DNA from 3 places in the Pseudomonas sp. G7(2022) genome. Region 2 is predicted to be linked to each of the others. Evidence: predicted binding sites of a transcription regulator. Region 2 holds the regulator's gene; each other region holds the start of a gene.
What was found. Region 2 encodes FliA, which starts transcription of late flagellar genes. Its sites were predicted from a motif close to CTAAAGTTTNNNNNNNNNNNGCCGNTAA; they were not measured.
Positions count from the first base shown of each region.

Region 1: NE357_RS00630 (methyl-accepting chemotaxis protein) is a predicted target of FliA. The motif match lies at 3,210-3,237, and genes of this name have one in related genera.
Region 3: motA (flagellar motor stator protein MotA) is a predicted target of FliA. The motif match lies at 985-1,012, and genes of this name have one in related genera.

Region 1 is NZ_CP109659.1:127,193-132,586, reverse strand. Features, by position in the region: gene NE357_RS00640 (amino acid adenylation domain-containing protein) at 1-668, shown strand, start outside; gene NE357_RS00635 (SRPBCC family protein) at 692-1,159, shown strand; gene NE357_RS00630 (methyl-accepting chemotaxis protein) at 1,214-3,094, opposite strand; gene NE357_RS00625 (sigma-70 family RNA polymerase sigma factor) at 3,406-3,906, shown strand; gene NE357_RS00620 (FecR domain-containing protein) at 3,906-4,907, shown strand; gene NE357_RS00615 (TonB-dependent siderophore receptor) at 4,995-5,394, shown strand, end outside.
Region 2 is NZ_CP109659.1:1,768,593-1,773,986, forward strand. Features, by position in the region: gene flhF (flagellar biosynthesis protein FlhF) at 1-126, shown strand, start outside; gene fleN (flagellar synthesis regulator FleN) at 240-1,070, shown strand; gene fliA (RNA polymerase sigma factor FliA) at 1,067-1,807, shown strand; gene NE357_RS07995 (chemotaxis response regulator CheY) at 1,975-2,346, shown strand; gene NE357_RS08000 (protein phosphatase CheZ) at 2,364-3,152, shown strand; gene NE357_RS08005 (chemotaxis protein CheA) at 3,188-5,394, shown strand, end outside.
Region 3 is NZ_CP109659.1:585,113-590,506, forward strand. Features, by position in the region: gene NE357_RS02560 (HDOD domain-containing protein) at 1-914, opposite strand, end outside; gene motA (flagellar motor stator protein MotA) at 1,082-1,933, shown strand; gene motB (flagellar motor protein MotB) at 1,937-3,013, shown strand; gene rsgA (small ribosomal subunit biogenesis GTPase RsgA) at 3,070-4,101, opposite strand; gene orn (oligoribonuclease) at 4,209-4,751, shown strand; gene NE357_RS02585 (trimeric intracellular cation channel family protein) at 4,835-5,394, shown strand, end outside.

The sequences.
Region 1 (5,394 bases), 1.6 Mb from region 2:
CCTCCAGCACCGTCGACGACGCGGGCCGGGTGCTGGAGCTGCCCGCCGCACCGACGCCGCCGATCTACATCCGCAACGGCTACAACCTGTCGAAATGGGTCGGCGAACGCCTCCTCGAACGGGCCCGGGAGCGCGGGGTGCGGGTCAATCTGTACCGGCCCGGCAACATCAGTTTCAACAGCCTCAGCGGCGTCTGCCAGCCGCACAAGAACCGTTTGATGCTGATGCTCAAGGGCTCGATCCAACTCGGCCAGGTCCCGGCCTTCGCGCTGAACTTCGACCTGATGCCGGTGGACTTTCTCGCCCGTTTCATCGCCTTCCACGCCAGCCGTTATTCGCCCGAACGGGCGGTGTTCAACCTGCACAACCCGGAGCCTCTGAGCTGGGATGCCTACGTCGCGTCATTCCGCGAAACCGGCAGCGAGTTTTCACTGGTCAGCGTCGCCGACTGGCAACAGCAACTGGGCCGGGTCGACGCCGACAACGCGCTGTTCGGCGTGCTCGGTTTCTACCTCAACGGCTTCGAGGAAGACATCGGCGACATCTCCCTGATCGGCCACGCCAACGCCCAGGCCGGCGTGCAGCAGATGGGCGCGCACTACCCGGAAAAATCCCCGGCGCTGCTGCGTCGCGGCTGCGACTACCTGAAAGAAATCAACTTCATCTGACTCATCAACCAAGGAGCAACACCATGAGCAATCTTCAACCCGACACCCTGATCAAAAACCCTCACGGCTGCCACGTCGTGTCTTCGGTGGAAGTGCCGGTGGACGCCAGACAAGTGTGGGCGGTGGTCGGCCAATTCGACGGTTTCGACCGTTTCATCCCGGCCCTGTCGCACATCGAAATGACCGGCGAAGGCGTGTCTTCGCTGCGCAAGAAGTTCTTCAAGGATGGCAACGTGGTGGTCGAGCAACTCAACTCCCGGGACGACCAGGCGCTGAGCATGACCTGGACCACGATCTACAACACGCTGGGCGTGGCCAACCTGTGGGCGGCGATGAATGTGGAATCGCTGGGCGCGGGCAAGTCGCGGGCGACCTGGACGATCATTGCCGAACCCGCCTCCGGCGGCCCCGAGGCGCTGCCGGGGTTCAAGGATTTCGTGCAGGGGTTTGCCGATGATGCGATGGGCAATGTGCTGAAGCTGTTTGTGTAAGGCATGAAAAAGCCCGCTGCGGATCGCTCCGCAGCGGGCTTTGACCGCGAGCGATCAGATCTTGAAGCTGTCGACCAGCTGTTTCAAACGGTTGGCCTGTTGCGACAACGCATCGCAATCCTTCAACGTTTCATTGAGGTTGGCCACGCTCTGCTGGTTCAGCAGGTTGATCTGGTTGACGTCGACATTGAGGGTTTCCACCACCGCAGTCTGCTCCTCGGTAGCGGCGGCCACCGACTGGTTCATGCCGTCGATTTCGCCGATGCGCTGGGTCACGCTGACCAGACGCAGACCGGCCTGGTTCGCCACTTCAACGCTCTCTTCGCTGGACGCCTGACTGGCGTTCATGGTGGCCACCGCTTCGCGGGAGCCGACCTGCAGCGAGGTGATCATCTTGTGGATTTCTTCCGCCGATTCCTGGGTGCGGTGAGCGAGGTTGCGCACCTCGTCCGCCACCACCGCGAAACCGCGTCCGGCCTCACCGGCACGAGCCGCTTCGATGGCCGCGTTGAGCGCCAGCAGGTTGGTCTGCTGAGAGATGCCTTTGATCACGTCGAGAATGTGGCCGATGTTGTCGGTGCTCGCATTCAGGGTTTCGATCTGGGTGCACGACAGGCTGATCTTCTGCGACAGCTCGGTCATGGCCTGAATCGTCTGCTCGACCACCTGACGACCGTCATCGGCCTGCTCGCTGGCGCCGCTGGCGTGTTGCGAAGCATCGGCGGCGTTGCGGGCGATTTCCTGGGTGGCGGCACCCAACTGATTGATCGCGGCGGCCACGCTGTTGGTGCGTGCGCTTTGCTCGTCGGAACCGATGATCGAGGCGTTGGACGATGCCATCACCCGTTGCGACAGGTCGTGTACGTGGCGAGTCGCAGAAGACACTTCGGAAATCGACGCGTGAATCCGCTCCACGAACTGGTTGAACGAACTGCCCAGCTCACCGAACTCGTCTTTGCTTTCCACTACCAGACGGCGAGTCAGGTCACCTTCACCCTGAGCGATGTCCTGCATCGCACGGCCCATGGTGATCAGCGGACGCATCAGCACGGTGATCAACAGGCTCAGGAACACCGCAATCGCGCCCACTGCGACGAACATCGCGATCAGAGCCGAAGTACGGAACTGGCTGAGTGCGGCGTAGGCCTTGTCGCGATCGATCGACAGACCGATGTACCACTGGGCATTCGGCAGACCGGCGACCGGGGTGAACGACAGGATGCGTTCCTGGCCGTTGAGCACCACGTTCTGGTTGCCCTTCTCGATGCGCACACCGGCGTTCGGGTAAATGTCCTTGAGGTTCTTCATCACCTGATCTTTGTCCGGGCTGACGATCACCTGACCGTCACCGCTGACCAGGAACGCGTGGCCCAGGCCACCGAAGTCCACCGAGTTGATGATCTTCACCAGGGTTTCCAGACTCAGGTCACCGCCCACCACACCGAGCAGCTCGCCATTCTTTTTCACCGGCATGGCGATGGTCACCACCAGACCGCCAACGGCGGCCATGTACGGCGGGGTCAGCATGGTCTGGTCAGCAGCCACGGCCTGTTTGTACCAGGGACGCTGACGCGGGTCGTAGCCATCCGGCATCTTCGCGTCAGGGCGCTGGGTGAATACACCGTTGGCCTGGCCGACGTAGGTGAACTGGAAATTCGAGGTGAAGGCCGGTTGATCGACCAGCCCCGGGAAATCGGCGTTCTTGCCCTGGTGAGCAACGTTCTGCGCGAGGTTTTCCAGGACCAGAATCCGCCCGCTCATCCAGTTCTGCACACTGCTGGCGGTCAGGTCGCCGGCCTGCTGGACGGAGGACTGCAGGTTCTGACGAATGGTGTTTCGCTGCAGATAGTCGTTGTACAAAGTGAACAGCGCGAACGCCAGGACCACGACGCCCGAGGCGGCCAACAGGATTTTATGGCTGAACTTGAGATTCATTTCATGGGACTTCTTATGCCAAAAGTGGGGATGCGTTCCGGATGCAACATTCCATGTACAGCGCAGGCAGCGTTCTGACGGCTGCTCTACTTTGGTGCACGCATGTCTCCCCAGTCTGTCGGCACGATTCGGAGAAAACTTAACGCTTTGTAGGAAATGGACGGCATTTCTGCCAGATTCCCGCCGGGCGGTGTGCCAGTGCGTTCGCCTGTCATTTTTTAATGGCTGTTTTGCAGCGCCGGTTGCAAATTCTCCACCCCTTGATGACAATGCGACTAATTATCATTTGTGACGTTCAGGCTGTCGCGTTCATGTCATCACCTGAGTTGGCAGTACAGGCGCTTTACAGTCGTCATCACGGCTGGCTCAACGGCTGGTTGCGTGCGAGGCTGGGCAATGCCGCCGATGCGGCGGATCTGGCCCAGGACACCTTCGTGCGCCTGCTGCAGCGCACCGAACGTCTCGAACTCAAGGCGCCCCGTGCGTTTTTGCGCACCATCGCTCGCGGTTTGGTCATCGACCATTGGCGACGCGAAGAAATCGAACGCGCCTACCTGGAAACCATCGCCCACTTGCCCGAAGCCGAGAGACCCAGTGCCGAAGCCCGCGCACTGGTGATCGAACTGCTGGAAAGCATTGCCCGCATGCTTGAAGGACTTAAACCGAAAGTGCGTCAGGCGTTTCTGCTGGCGCAGTGCGAAGGTTTGACCCACAAGCAGATTGCCGAGCAGATGGGCCTGTCCTTGCGCTCGGTGGAACGCTACGTCGCCGATGCGCTGTATCACTGCTACGTACTGCGGTACGAAAACTGATGCCGGTGGATAACCTCTCGCTTGGCCGACGCGCCGAGCCGCCGCAGCAGGTCGTACGACAGGCCATTCACTGGCTCCTGCGTCTGCGCAACAACCATGGCAATCCGCGCCTGAATCGCCAGTGCGAACAATGGCGCGCCGAGCACCATGATCACGAACTGGCCTGGCAACGGGTGCAGTCTCTGCAAGCCGAACTGACCCACAATCTGAGCGCCGTGCCCGGTGCGCAGGTGGCGTTCAATACGCTGGAAAACAGTGCACAGGGTCTGGGCCGACGTCAGGCATTGAAGCTGTTGTCCGGCGCGCTGCTGATGGGTTCGGCGGGATGGCTGGCCAAGGACACGTCCGTCTGGCAACAGTGGAGCGCCGACTACACCACCGCCACCGGCGAACGCCGTGGTTTCCAGTTGCCGGACGGCACACGGATCGAACTCAACACCGCCAGCAGCGTGGATCTCGATTACACCGCGCAGCAACGGCTGATCAAATTGACCCGTGGCGAAATCATCGTCACCTGCGGCGGCGCCGATGAAGGTGCAACGTTTGACCGACCGCTGCAGGTGCAGAGCCGTCATGGCAGCTACGAGCCGTTCAAGGCACGATTCCTTCTGCGCCAGGAAGATGGATGCACGCGCCTGAGCGTCACCAGTGGCCGGGTCGCGATTCAATCCGCAGGCAACTCGACCGAGGCAATCGCCGGTCAGAGCTATCTGATCGATCACCATCGAGTTCGACCGGCGCCACCGTTGGACATGGACGCTGGCGCCTGGGTCGACGGACTGATCGTGACGCGCAACATGCGGCTGGGCGACTTCATCGGCGAAGTCGGCCGGTATCGTCAGGGTTTTCTGAGCTGTGCGTCGGACATTGCGGATTTGCGCCTGTCCGGCGTGTTCCGTCTTGAGGACACCGACAAGCTGCTGGCGATCCTGCCGCAGACCCTGCCGGTGCAATTGCGCTATCGCACCCGTTGGTGGGTGACGCTGGAGTCTGTGGCCTGAAATTATTTTGGCGGGTTTTCGTGGCAAGTCCGGCTTAGTCAGTAAGCACTTCAACTCAGCCTTCGCGACTGCCTACGGAAACCTACAATGACTGCGCGCGTTACCTGTAAGAACCCTCTGAATTTCACTGTCGAATCGGGCCTGCTGCACCGCGCTGTTCGGGCCGCGTTGTTATCCACGGCACTGGGCGTTGGACTGCTGCCGAACCTGAGCGTCGCGGCGAGCGCCAGTGAGGTCGGCAGCCACCGCTACAACATCGCCGCCGGACCACTGGGCGATGCGCTCAACCAGTTCGCGCGTCAGGCGGGCATCACGTTGTCGATGACGCCACAGCAGACCCAGGGCCGGCAGTCACCGGGTGTGCAGGGCGAGTATTCGACCGATCAGGCCCTGAGCCACTTGCTCGGCGGCTCGGGCCTGGAGGCGGTCAGCCAGGACGGCAGTAGCTATGTGTTGCGCTCCGTTGCAGAAACCGAAGCGCTGGCCC
Region 2 (5,394 bases):
CTGCCGCGCCGTCATCAATTGGTCAGCCGCGCCGTCAGCGTGCAAATGCAGGAAGAACCCAGCGAAGAAGCCATGGCTGACATGTTCGCTGATATCTACCACAGTCCGACCAAGCAGGTTGGCTGAGGTAATGAACCGTTTTTGTACCTACATCGATGGTCTGCCATGCATTGTTCCGGTTGTGAACGCGCAGCCAGTAATGTGGCCTCCGTCTATGCAAGACAAGGTAAAGAAATAACATGGGCAGCATGCATCCCGTACAGGTGATCGCGGTGACCGGCGGCAAAGGTGGCGTCGGCAAGACTAACGTGTCAGTGAACTTGTCCCTGGCGCTGGCAGAGCTTGGCCGTCGGGTCATGCTGCTGGACGCCGACCTGGGGCTGGCGAACGTCGACGTTCTGCTGGGCCTCACCCCCAAACGTACCCTGGCCGATGTGATCGAGGGCCGCTGCGAGCTGCGCGACGTGCTGTTGCAAGGCCCCGGCGGGATCCGCATCGTGCCGGCCGCGTCCGGCACCCAGAGCATGGTTCACCTGAGCCCGGCCCAGCATGCCGGTCTGATTCAGGCGTTCAGCGACATCGGCGACAATCTCGACGTGCTGGTGATCGACACCGCTGCGGGTATTGGTGACTCGGTAGTCAGTTTTGTTCGCGCAGCCCAGGAAGTGTTGCTGGTGGTCTGCGACGAGCCGACCTCGATCACCGACGCCTACGCGCTGATCAAGCTGCTCAACCGCGATTACGGCATGAACCGCTTCCGCGTCCTGGCCAACATGGCCCAGAGCCCGCAGGAAGGTCGCAATCTGTTTGCCAAGTTGACCAAGGTCACGGATCGCTTCCTCGACGTCGCCTTACAATACGTCGGTGCGGTGCCTTACGACGAGAGCGTGCGCAAGGCGGTGCAGAAGCAGCGTGCGGTCTATGAAGCCTTCCCGCGTTCCAAGTGCGCACTGGCATTCAAGGCGATCGCGCAAAAGGTCGATACCTGGCCGCTGCCCGCCAACCCGCGCGGCCACCTCGAATTTTTCGTCGAGCGCCTCGTGCAGCAAACGGCAGGACCTGTGCTATGACCGCCAGCGGTATGAATCTTTACAAGAAGTCGGCGCGTGACGCGCAGTACGAGCTGATCGAGCGTTACGCGCCGCTGGTCAAACGCATTGCCTACCACTTGCTGGCGCGATTGCCGGCCAGTGTGCAGGTCGAGGACCTGATTCAGGCCGGGATGATCGGCCTGCTCGAAGTCTCGACCAAATACGACGCCAGCAAGGGCGCCAGTTTCGAAACGTACGCGGGCATCCGGATCCGTGGCGCGATGCTCGATGAAGTGCGCAAGGGGGACTGGGCACCGCGCTCGGTTCACCGCAACACCCGAATGGTCAGCGATGCGATTCGCTCGATTGAAGCTAAAACCGGACGTGACGCTAAAGATCACGAGGTTGCGGCCGAACTCCAATTGAGTCTCGACGATTACTACGGGATTTTGAATGACACCCTGGGCAGCCGACTGTTCAGTTTCGACGACCTGTTGCAGGACGGCGAACATGAAGGGCTGCACGAGGATGGCGCCAGTGCTCATCTTGAGCCGTCGCGTGACCTGGAAGACGAGCGCTTCCAGGCGGCGCTGGCGGACGCGATTGCCAATTTGCCGGAGCGTGAGCGACTGGTGTTGGCGCTGTACTACGACGAAGAACTGAACCTCAAGGAAATCGGTGAAGTCCTTGGCGTCAGTGAATCGCGGGTCAGCCAGTTACACAGCCAGTGCGCGGCCCGTTTGCGGGGGCGTTTGGGAGAGTGGCGAGCGCGCTGAAGGCAGTGTGGGGACACTGCGAACGAGGCTGGTGCGGTGGTGAACGGCACCGGTCTTGCTCTGTTGTGCTCCAGACAGTCGTCGAGTGCTTTGCCGGATTGATTGAAATGGCGCGTCCAGGTGCTGGGCGCGTTTAAGACTGCTTGGAGGTCGAATTGAACAAAGACATGAAAATCCTCATCGTTGATGACTTCTCAACGATGCGGCGGATCATCAAGAACCTGTTGCGTGACCTCGGGTTCACCAACACCGTTGAAGCCGACGATGGCACCACCGCCATTCCGGTGCTCAACAGCGGCAGCATCGACTTTCTGGTGACCGACTGGAACATGCCCGGCATGACCGGTATCGACCTGCTGCGTCACGTGCGCGCCGACGAAAAACTCAAGCACCTGCCAGTGCTGATGGTGACCGCTGAAGCCAAGCGCGAGCAGATCATCGAAGCGGCCCAGGCCGGCGTTAACGGCTACGTGGTCAAACCTTTCACGGCTCAGGCGCTGAAAGAAAAAATCGAGAAGATTTTCGAACGCATCGGCTGATGACGCGCGGGGGAGCTATGGAGCATAAAGAATCTTCACAGGGCGACTTTGAGTCGACCCTGAAAAAACACGCGGTCGAACTGGTCGAAAGCCTTGAAAAGGGCAGGTTCGGCGACGCTGTGCAACTGATCCATGAGCTCAATCAGACCCGTGACCGTGGCCTGTACCAGGAAGTGGGCAAGCTCACGCGTGAACTGCACAGTGCGATCGTCAACTTCCAGATCGATCCGCACATGCCGCAGGCCGAGGAAGTGTCGCAGATCACTGATGCGACCGAGCGTCTGGGCTATGTGGTCAAGCTGACCGAAGCCGCGGCCAACCGCACCATGGATCTGGTGGAAAGCGCGACCCCTGTGGTCAATGGTCTGGCTGACGAAGCCCAGGCGTTGAGTGCTGACTGGGGCCGCTTCATGCGTCGTGAGGTCGGGGCTGAAGAGTTCCGCGAACTGGCGCGCCGGGTCGACGGTTTTCTGTCACGCAGCAGCGCGGACAATCGCGCGGTGTCGAGCAACCTCAACGACATTCTGCTGGCCCAGGATTACCAGGACCTCACAGGTCAAGTGATCAAGCGCGTGACCCAGTTGGTCACCGAAGTCGAAAGCAACCTGCTCAAGCTCGTGCTCATGGCCAGCCAGGTGGACCGCTTTGCGGGCATCGAACATGACCGTGCGGCGATGCTTGCTGAAAAAGATCCACAAAAACATCTCTCGCAGGGTGAAGGTCCGCAGATTCATGCCGATAAACGAGAAGACGTTGTGTCCGGTCAGGACGATGTGGACGATTTGCTATCCAGCCTTGGATTTTGAGTTTAGGTTTTTAGACCTGTAGGAGCACCCCATTAATGAGCTTCGGCGCCGATGAAGAGATCCTTCAGGATTTCCTGGTTGAGGCCGGCGAGATTCTTGAGCAACTGTCCGAACAACTGGTCGAGCTGGAAAGCCGCCCGGATGACGCAGATCTGCTCAACGCAATTTTTCGCGGTTTCCACACTGTAAAAGGGGGCGCCGGCTTCCTTCAGCTCAACGAGCTGGTGGAGTGCTGTCACATCGCCGAAAACGTGTTCGACATCCTGCGCAAGGGTGAACGACGCGTCGATGCAGAACTGATGGACGTGGTGCTCGAAGCGTTGGACGCGGTGAACAGCATGTTCAGCGAAGTCCGCGATCGCAGTCCGATCACCGCCGCCACCCCGCAACTGCTGGCCGCCCTGGCGCGTCTGGCCGAGCCGCAATCGGCGGATGAAGCCCCGGCTTCGCCCGTTGCCGAGATGATCGAAGAACTGGTCGTTGAGAACGAGGCCGGGGACTCCAGCGACATCACCGATAACGAATTTGAACAGTTGCTGGACTCGCTGAACGCCGTCAAGGCCGAAGCCGAAGCTCCGGCGGCTGCCGCTGCGCCTGCTTCCGATGAAGCGGCCAGCGATGAAATCACCGATGCCGAGTTCGAGTCGCTGCTCGACCAGTTGCATGGCAAGGGCCAGTTCGCGGCGGACGCCGTGGCACCGACGGCCGCTGCACCTGCTGCTCCGGCGGCGGGCGACAGCTCGGACATCACCGACGACGAATTCGAAGCCTTGCTCGATCAGTTGCACGGCAAGGGCAACTTTGCTGTCGATGCGCTCGAGTCGGCGATTGCGTCCGTCCCTGCGAATGCAAATGCTGCCCCGGCAGCGGCTGCAGCCGGTAGCGATCTGATCACCGACCACGAGTTCGAATCGCTGCTCGACGATCTGCATGGCAAAGGCAAGTTCACTGACGTCGCCACCGGTGCCGTCGTGACTGCCGGCAATGCTTCGGCTGTTGCAGCGCCTGCCGCCAAGGCCCCGGCCGCTGCGGCGAAACCTGCCGCAAAAGCGCCTGAGCCGAAAGCCGAACCGGCCAAACCGGCTGCCGCTGCTGCACCGGCTCCGGCCCGTGCTCCGGCGACACCGCCACCGGAAAAACCGGCGAGCGAAGCCGAGACCACCGTTCGCGTGGACACCGCGCGTCTCGACGAAATCATGAACATGGTCGGCGAGCTGGTGCTGGTGCGTAACCGTCTGGTGCGCCTGGGCCTGAACAGCGGCGACGAGTCGATGCAGAAGGCCGTGTCGAACCTCGACGTGGTCACTGCCGACTTGCAGACCGCAGTGATGAAGACCCGGATGCAGCCGATCAAGAAAGTCTTCGGCCGCTTCCCGCGTCTGGTTCGCGATCTGGCTCGTCAGCTCAAGAAAGAGATCAACCTGGAACTGGTGGGCGAAGAAACCGACCTCGACAAGAACCTCGTCGAGGCGCTGGCCGACCCGCTGGTCCACTTGGTGCGCAACGCGGTCGACCACGGCATCGAGTCGCCGGAAGAACGCGAAGCGTCGGGCAAGGCCCGTGGCGGCAAGGTGATTCTGGCGGCCGAGCAGGAAGGCGACCACATCCTGCTGTCGATCTCCGACGACGGCAAAGGCATGGACCCTAACGTCCTGCGCGCCATCGCCGTGAAACGCGGTGTGATGGACAAGGATGCTGCCGATCGCCTGAGCGACACCGAGTGCTACAACCTGATCTTCGCCCCGGGCTTCTCGACCAAGACCGAGATCTCCGATGTGTCTGGCCGCGGTGTGGGCATGGACGTGGTGAAGACCAAGATTTCCCAGCTCAACGGTTCGATCAACATCTACTCGACCAAGGGCGCGGGCTCGAAAATCGTCATCAAGGTACCGCTGACGCTGGCGATCATGCCGACCCTGATGGTGATGCTTGGCAACCAGGCGTTCGCGTTCCCGCTGGTGAACGTCAACGAAATCTTCCACCTCGACCTGTCGACCACCAACGTCGTGGACGGCCAGGAAGTGGTGATCGTGCGGGACAAGGCGCTGCCATTGTTCTACCTCAAGCGCTGGCTGGTCAGCTCCGCGGCTCACGAAGAGCAGCGCGAAGGCCATGTGGTGATCCTTTCGGTGGGCACCCAGCGGATCGGCTTCGTCGTCGATCAACTGGTCGGTCAGGAAGAAGTGGTCATCAAGCCATTGGGCAAAATGCTGCAGGGAACCCCGGGCATGTCCGGCGCCAC
Region 3 (5,394 bases), 1.2 Mb from region 2:
GCCTGTTGGTGCAACTGCTGTTGCACCTCGTCCATCGAGATTTGCAGGTAAAGGCTGGTCAGGTATTGCCAGCGCTCGCTGTGCGGACTGTCCCAGGCCTGTTGCGCCGAGAGTGCCAGACCGTTGGCCAGCAGCACGGTGTTGGCTGGCTGGTTGAGCCAGCGGCGCAAGGTCGGGTCGTCATCGAGGCGATTCTGTTGGCGCAGCGGATGATCGACGTCGCGGGCAATGCGCAGGACCTTGACCAGTTCGCGCTGCTCGGTCAGCAGCAGTCGGTAACCTTGCTGCACCCAGATCGGCAGACGCCAGGCTTGCACAAGCGCTTCGCCGATTTTCAGCAGGCGCACGCCGAACAGCTGCTTTTCAACGACTCGCGCTGATTCGCCCTTGTGGATAACCCGCACTTCCCACTCTTCAAGCAATTTGGGAAAGGTCAGTGCCAACGGCCACAGCGGCGACAGAAACAGCAGGCTGCCCCAATGAATGTCCTGCCACAGTCGCGCCAGGCGACTGGCAAAAAAGCCGTTGGCCTGTTGGGTCGCGTGCTGGCTGATCATCTGTATCTGGCGCAAGGCCTGGGGGATTTGTGCCTGGGGTTCGGCGGGCAGGCGTGCCAGCAGTTCTTCGGTGCGGGCCAGACCAAGACGATTGATCGCCACTTCAAGGTTTTCCGCCGGCGCAGTCATGCTGCCCAGGGTGTGACGGTTGGCTTCGCGGATGATGCTCAGGGCCAGTGCCGGGCTGTCCTGCATCAGCTCGGCAATGTCGCGCAACGAGCTGCGATTGTCGCGGATGGCACGGCAAACGCGGTCGTGTGCTTCTTGCGGTACCGGCAGGCGCACGCCGTCGAGCAGCTTCACCCAGCCATCGAGTGTGGTCGGTCTTGCGTGTGGGACGTTCGTTTCATTAGCCATGTCTGGACGAGATCTTCACTGACTGTAGACGCGCCCGGCATGGGCTAAATTGGCTTTTCGCCTGAACTGGCTATAGTCTGGCGCAGTTTTGCCGATAAGTAGAAGAAGAGATTTTTTAACTTCCGAATATGACCTTGAACCCGACTTAAACAAGTACCTTTCTACCTATGGCTAAAATTATCGGCATCATCGTCGTATTCGCGAGCGTGCTCGGCGGATACGTGCTCTCCCACGGCAAGATTGCCGCCCTGATCCAGCCCTTCGAGGTGATGATCATCGGCGGTGCGGCACTCGGAGCCTTCCTCCAGGCCAACCCCGGTTACATGACGATGCATGTGCTCAAGAAATCCCTGGGCATGTTCAGTTCGCGTTTCAGCCACACGTTCTATCTGGAAGTGCTGGGCCTGATCTACGAGATCCTCAACAAGAGCCGCCGCGAAGGCATGATGGCCATTGAAGGCGACATCGAAGATGCCGCCGCGAGCCCGATCTTCGCCAAGTACCCGGCGGTGCTGAAGGACGAACGCATGACCGCGTTCATCTGCGATTACCTGCGCATCATGTCGTCCGGCAACATGGCTCCCCACGAGCTGGAAGGCCTGTTCGACATGGAACTGTACAGCCTCAAGGAAGACCTCGAGCATCCGTCCCACGCGGTGAACGGCATCGCCGACGCCATGCCGGGTTTCGGTATCGTCGCGGCGGTACTGGGTATCGTGGTGACCATGGCCTCCCTGGGTGAAGGCGATCAGAAGTCCATCGGTCTGCACGTCGGTGCGGCACTGGTAGGTACCTTCTTCGGTATTCTCGCGGCGTACGGTTTCTTCGGTCCGTTGGCGCACTCCCTGGCCCACGATGCCAAGGAAGAGCTGAACGTCTACGAAGCCATCAAGGCCTCGCTGGTGGCTTCGGCTTCCGGCATGCCGCCGTCGCTGGCTGTCGAGTTCGGTCGCAAGGTTCTGTACCCGGCTCACCGTCCAAGCTTTGCCGAGCTGGAACAAGCCGTTCGCGGTCGCTAAGTCATGGAAAATAACCAGCCGATAATCATCAAGCGCGTCAAGCGCATCGCCGGCGGGCATCACGGCGGGGCGTGGAAGATCGCCTTCGCCGACTTCGCGACGGCGATGATGGCGTTCTTCCTGGTGTTGTGGCTGCTGTCCACCGCGACCCCGGAGCAGAAGATCGCCATCGCCGGTTACTTCAAGGACCCGGTCGGTTTCTCCGAGAGCGGCACGCCGTACATCATCGATCTGGGCGGCACGCCGACCCTGGCGCCGGAAAACACCCTCAACCCTGAAGTGAAGTCTCAGCCGCAACCGGACAAGGTCACAGTCGATACTGAACAGGTTGAAGGCATGGCCGAGCAGGTCGAGAAGGAACGCCTGGAACTGTTGCTGCAAGAACTGCAGAACAAGGTCGACGAGAACCCGCAACTGCAGAAGTTCAAGGACCAGATCCTGTTCGAAATCACGCCGAACGGCTTGCGCATCCAGATCATGGACGCCGAGAACCGGCCAATGTTCGACTCCGGTTCTGCGCGCCTGAAGCCGTACTTCGAAGACATCCTGCTGGCCATGGCCGACACCATCAAAGCGGTGCCGAACAAGATCAGCATCAGCGGCCACACCGACGCCAAGCCGTACACCGGCACTGGCGACTTCGGCAACTGGGAACTCTCGGCCAACCGTGCCAACGCCGCCCGGCGTGCGCTGGTGGCGGGCAGTTATCCGGACTCGCAAGTGGCGCGTGTGGTGGGTTACGCCTCGTCGGCGCTGTTCGACAAGGAGAACCCGTTCAACCCGGTCAACCGCCGCATCGACATCGTGGTCCTGACCAAGAAGGCCCAGGCCGCCATCGAAGGTTCGCAAGGTGCCGAGCCGGCGAAACCGGCTGAAGGGCAGAACGGTGCCGATCCAGCCAAACCGGTCGACCCGAATGCCTTGCCGGCGGATCAGCAGCCAGTGCCGGCCCACGAGTTGCGCGAACGGTTGAATCTGTTTGACGACCCGCTGCCGAAACCGGTCGAGCCGGGCAGCGCGGCGCCTGCCCCGGCGCCTGCTGCACCGGCCACTGCTCCGGCGCCCGCGCCGAAACAGTGATCCACAAAAAAGCCGCGAGATGATCGCGGCTTTTTTGTGTCTGGCTACTTGAACGCTCAGTAACCGTTTTCCGGCAGGCTGGCGATGATCGAGCGGTAGCTGTTCATCCGCTGCTGCTGGATGCGTCCGTCCTCAAGTGCCTTGAGCAAGGCACAGCCCGGTTCGCGGTCGTGCTTGCAGTCGCGGAAGCGGCAGGTGCCGAGCAGGTCGTCGAACTCGATGAAACCGGCTTCGACATCGGCACGGCTGACATGGCCGAGGCCGAATTCGCGGATGCCCGGGGAGTCGATCAGTTCACCGCCGCCGGGGAAGTGGAACAGCCGTGCGGTGGTCGTGGTGTGGGTGCCCTGGCCGGACAGTTCGGACAGCGGGCCGACACGGGTTTCCACGTCGGGCAGCAGGCTGTTGACAAGGGACGACTTGCCGACACCGGACTGACCGACGAACACGCTGATGCGCCCGTCGAGCTGTTTCTGCAACTGCTCCATGCCGTTGCCATGGTGCGCCGAGACTTCCAGCACCGGATAACCCAGGGTCCGGTACACCGCCAGCAGCGCGTTCAGGGCCGGGGCGTTCTGCTCGTCGATCAGGTCGAACTTGTTCAGCAGCAACAGCGGGCGGATGCCGGCGTGTTCGGCGGCGACCAGATAACGGTCGATCAGGTTGGCATGGGGCTCGGGCAGCGGGGCGAAGACGATGACGATCATGTCGACGTTGGCGGCCACCGGTTTGAGCTGACCACGGCTGTCCGGACGGCACAGCTCGGTGGTGCGCGGCAGTTGCGCGACGATCACGCCGATGCCCTGGTTGCCGGCGCGCCAGACGACGCGGTCGCCGGTTACCAGCGCTGGCAGGTTGGCCCGCAAGTGGCAGCGGAAGACCTGGCCGGCCAGTTCGCCGTCAACGGCCTCGACCTCGACCTGCACACCGAAGTGGGCGATCACCAGGCCATGCTGTTCCGGGCCCAGGTCGCCGCCTTCGAGCGCCTCGACAGCCGAGGACTCGCGTTTGGCGGCGCGGGCGGCGCGCTCGCCCTGAATCTTTTCGATGCGCCAGTTTTGACGACGATTGAGTTGGCGTTTGGCCATGGGTGTTCCGTCTGAAGAATGCAGCGATTAGGTAAAACGGCCGCGAGTTTAGCACGCCCGGGCATCGCCCTAGGCTAAACTGCGCAGCATTGCTCAGGAGCCGAAATATGCAAAACCCGCAGAATCTGATCTGGATCGACCTGGAAATGACCGGTCTGGATCCGGAAAACGACGTGATCATCGAAATGGCCACCATCGTCACCGACAGCGATCTCAACACCTTGGCCGAAGGCCCGGTGATCGCCATCCACCACAGCGACGAAGTCCTCGCCCGGATGGACGAGTGGAACACTCGCACCCACGGCAACTCCGGCCTGACCCAGCGCGTGCGCGATAGCCGCATCAGCATGGCCGAAGCGGAAGCCGAAACCATCGCCTTCCTCGAAAAGTGGGTGCCGAAGGGCAAGTCGCCGATCTGCGGCAACAGCATCTGTCAGGATCGCCGCTTCCTTTATACCCACATGAAGTCGCTGGAAAGCTACTTCCACTACCGCAACCTCGACGTCTCCACGCTCAAGGAACTGGCCGCGCGCTGGGCGCCGGACGTGCGTGACAGCTTCAAGAAAGGCAGCACTCACCTGGCGCTGGACGACATCCGCGAATCCATCGCCGAGCTGCAGCACTACCGCAAGCATTTCATCAAGTTCTGAGATCGGCACCCACGCCGGGGCGCCCTCTTTTGGTGCCTCGGCGAAGTGAGTAGACTGCGCGCCTTCCTGCCAGGATCGCCACCATGTTGCTGATGCTCTACCTCGTTGCCATTACTGCCGAAGCCATGACCGGCGCCCTGTCTGCGGGCCGTCGCGGCATGGACTGGTTTGGCGTGGTGCTGATTGCCTGCGTCACGGCATTGGGCGGCGGTTCGGTGCGCGACGTGTTGCTCGGGCACTACCCACTGACCTGGGTCAAACACCCGGAATACCTGGTGCTGACCACGGTCGCGGCGATGATCACCGTGTTCACGGCGCGCTGGATGCGTCACCTGCGTTCGCTGTTTCTGGTGCTCGATGCGGTCGGCCTGGTGGCGTTTACGCTGATCGGCTGCATGACCGCCCTGGAAATGGGCCACGGCATGCTGGTGGCTTCGGTCAGCGGCGTGATCACCGGGGTATTCGGCGGCATCCTGCGCGACATCTTCTGCAACGACATTCCGCTGATCTTTCGCCGTGAGTTGTATGCCAGCGTCTCTTTTGCAGCGGCCTGGTGTTACATGTTGTGCCTGTATCTCAATGTGCCGAGTGAGCAGGCAATCCTGATTACCTTGTTTGGCGGTTTTCTGTTGCGATTGCTGGC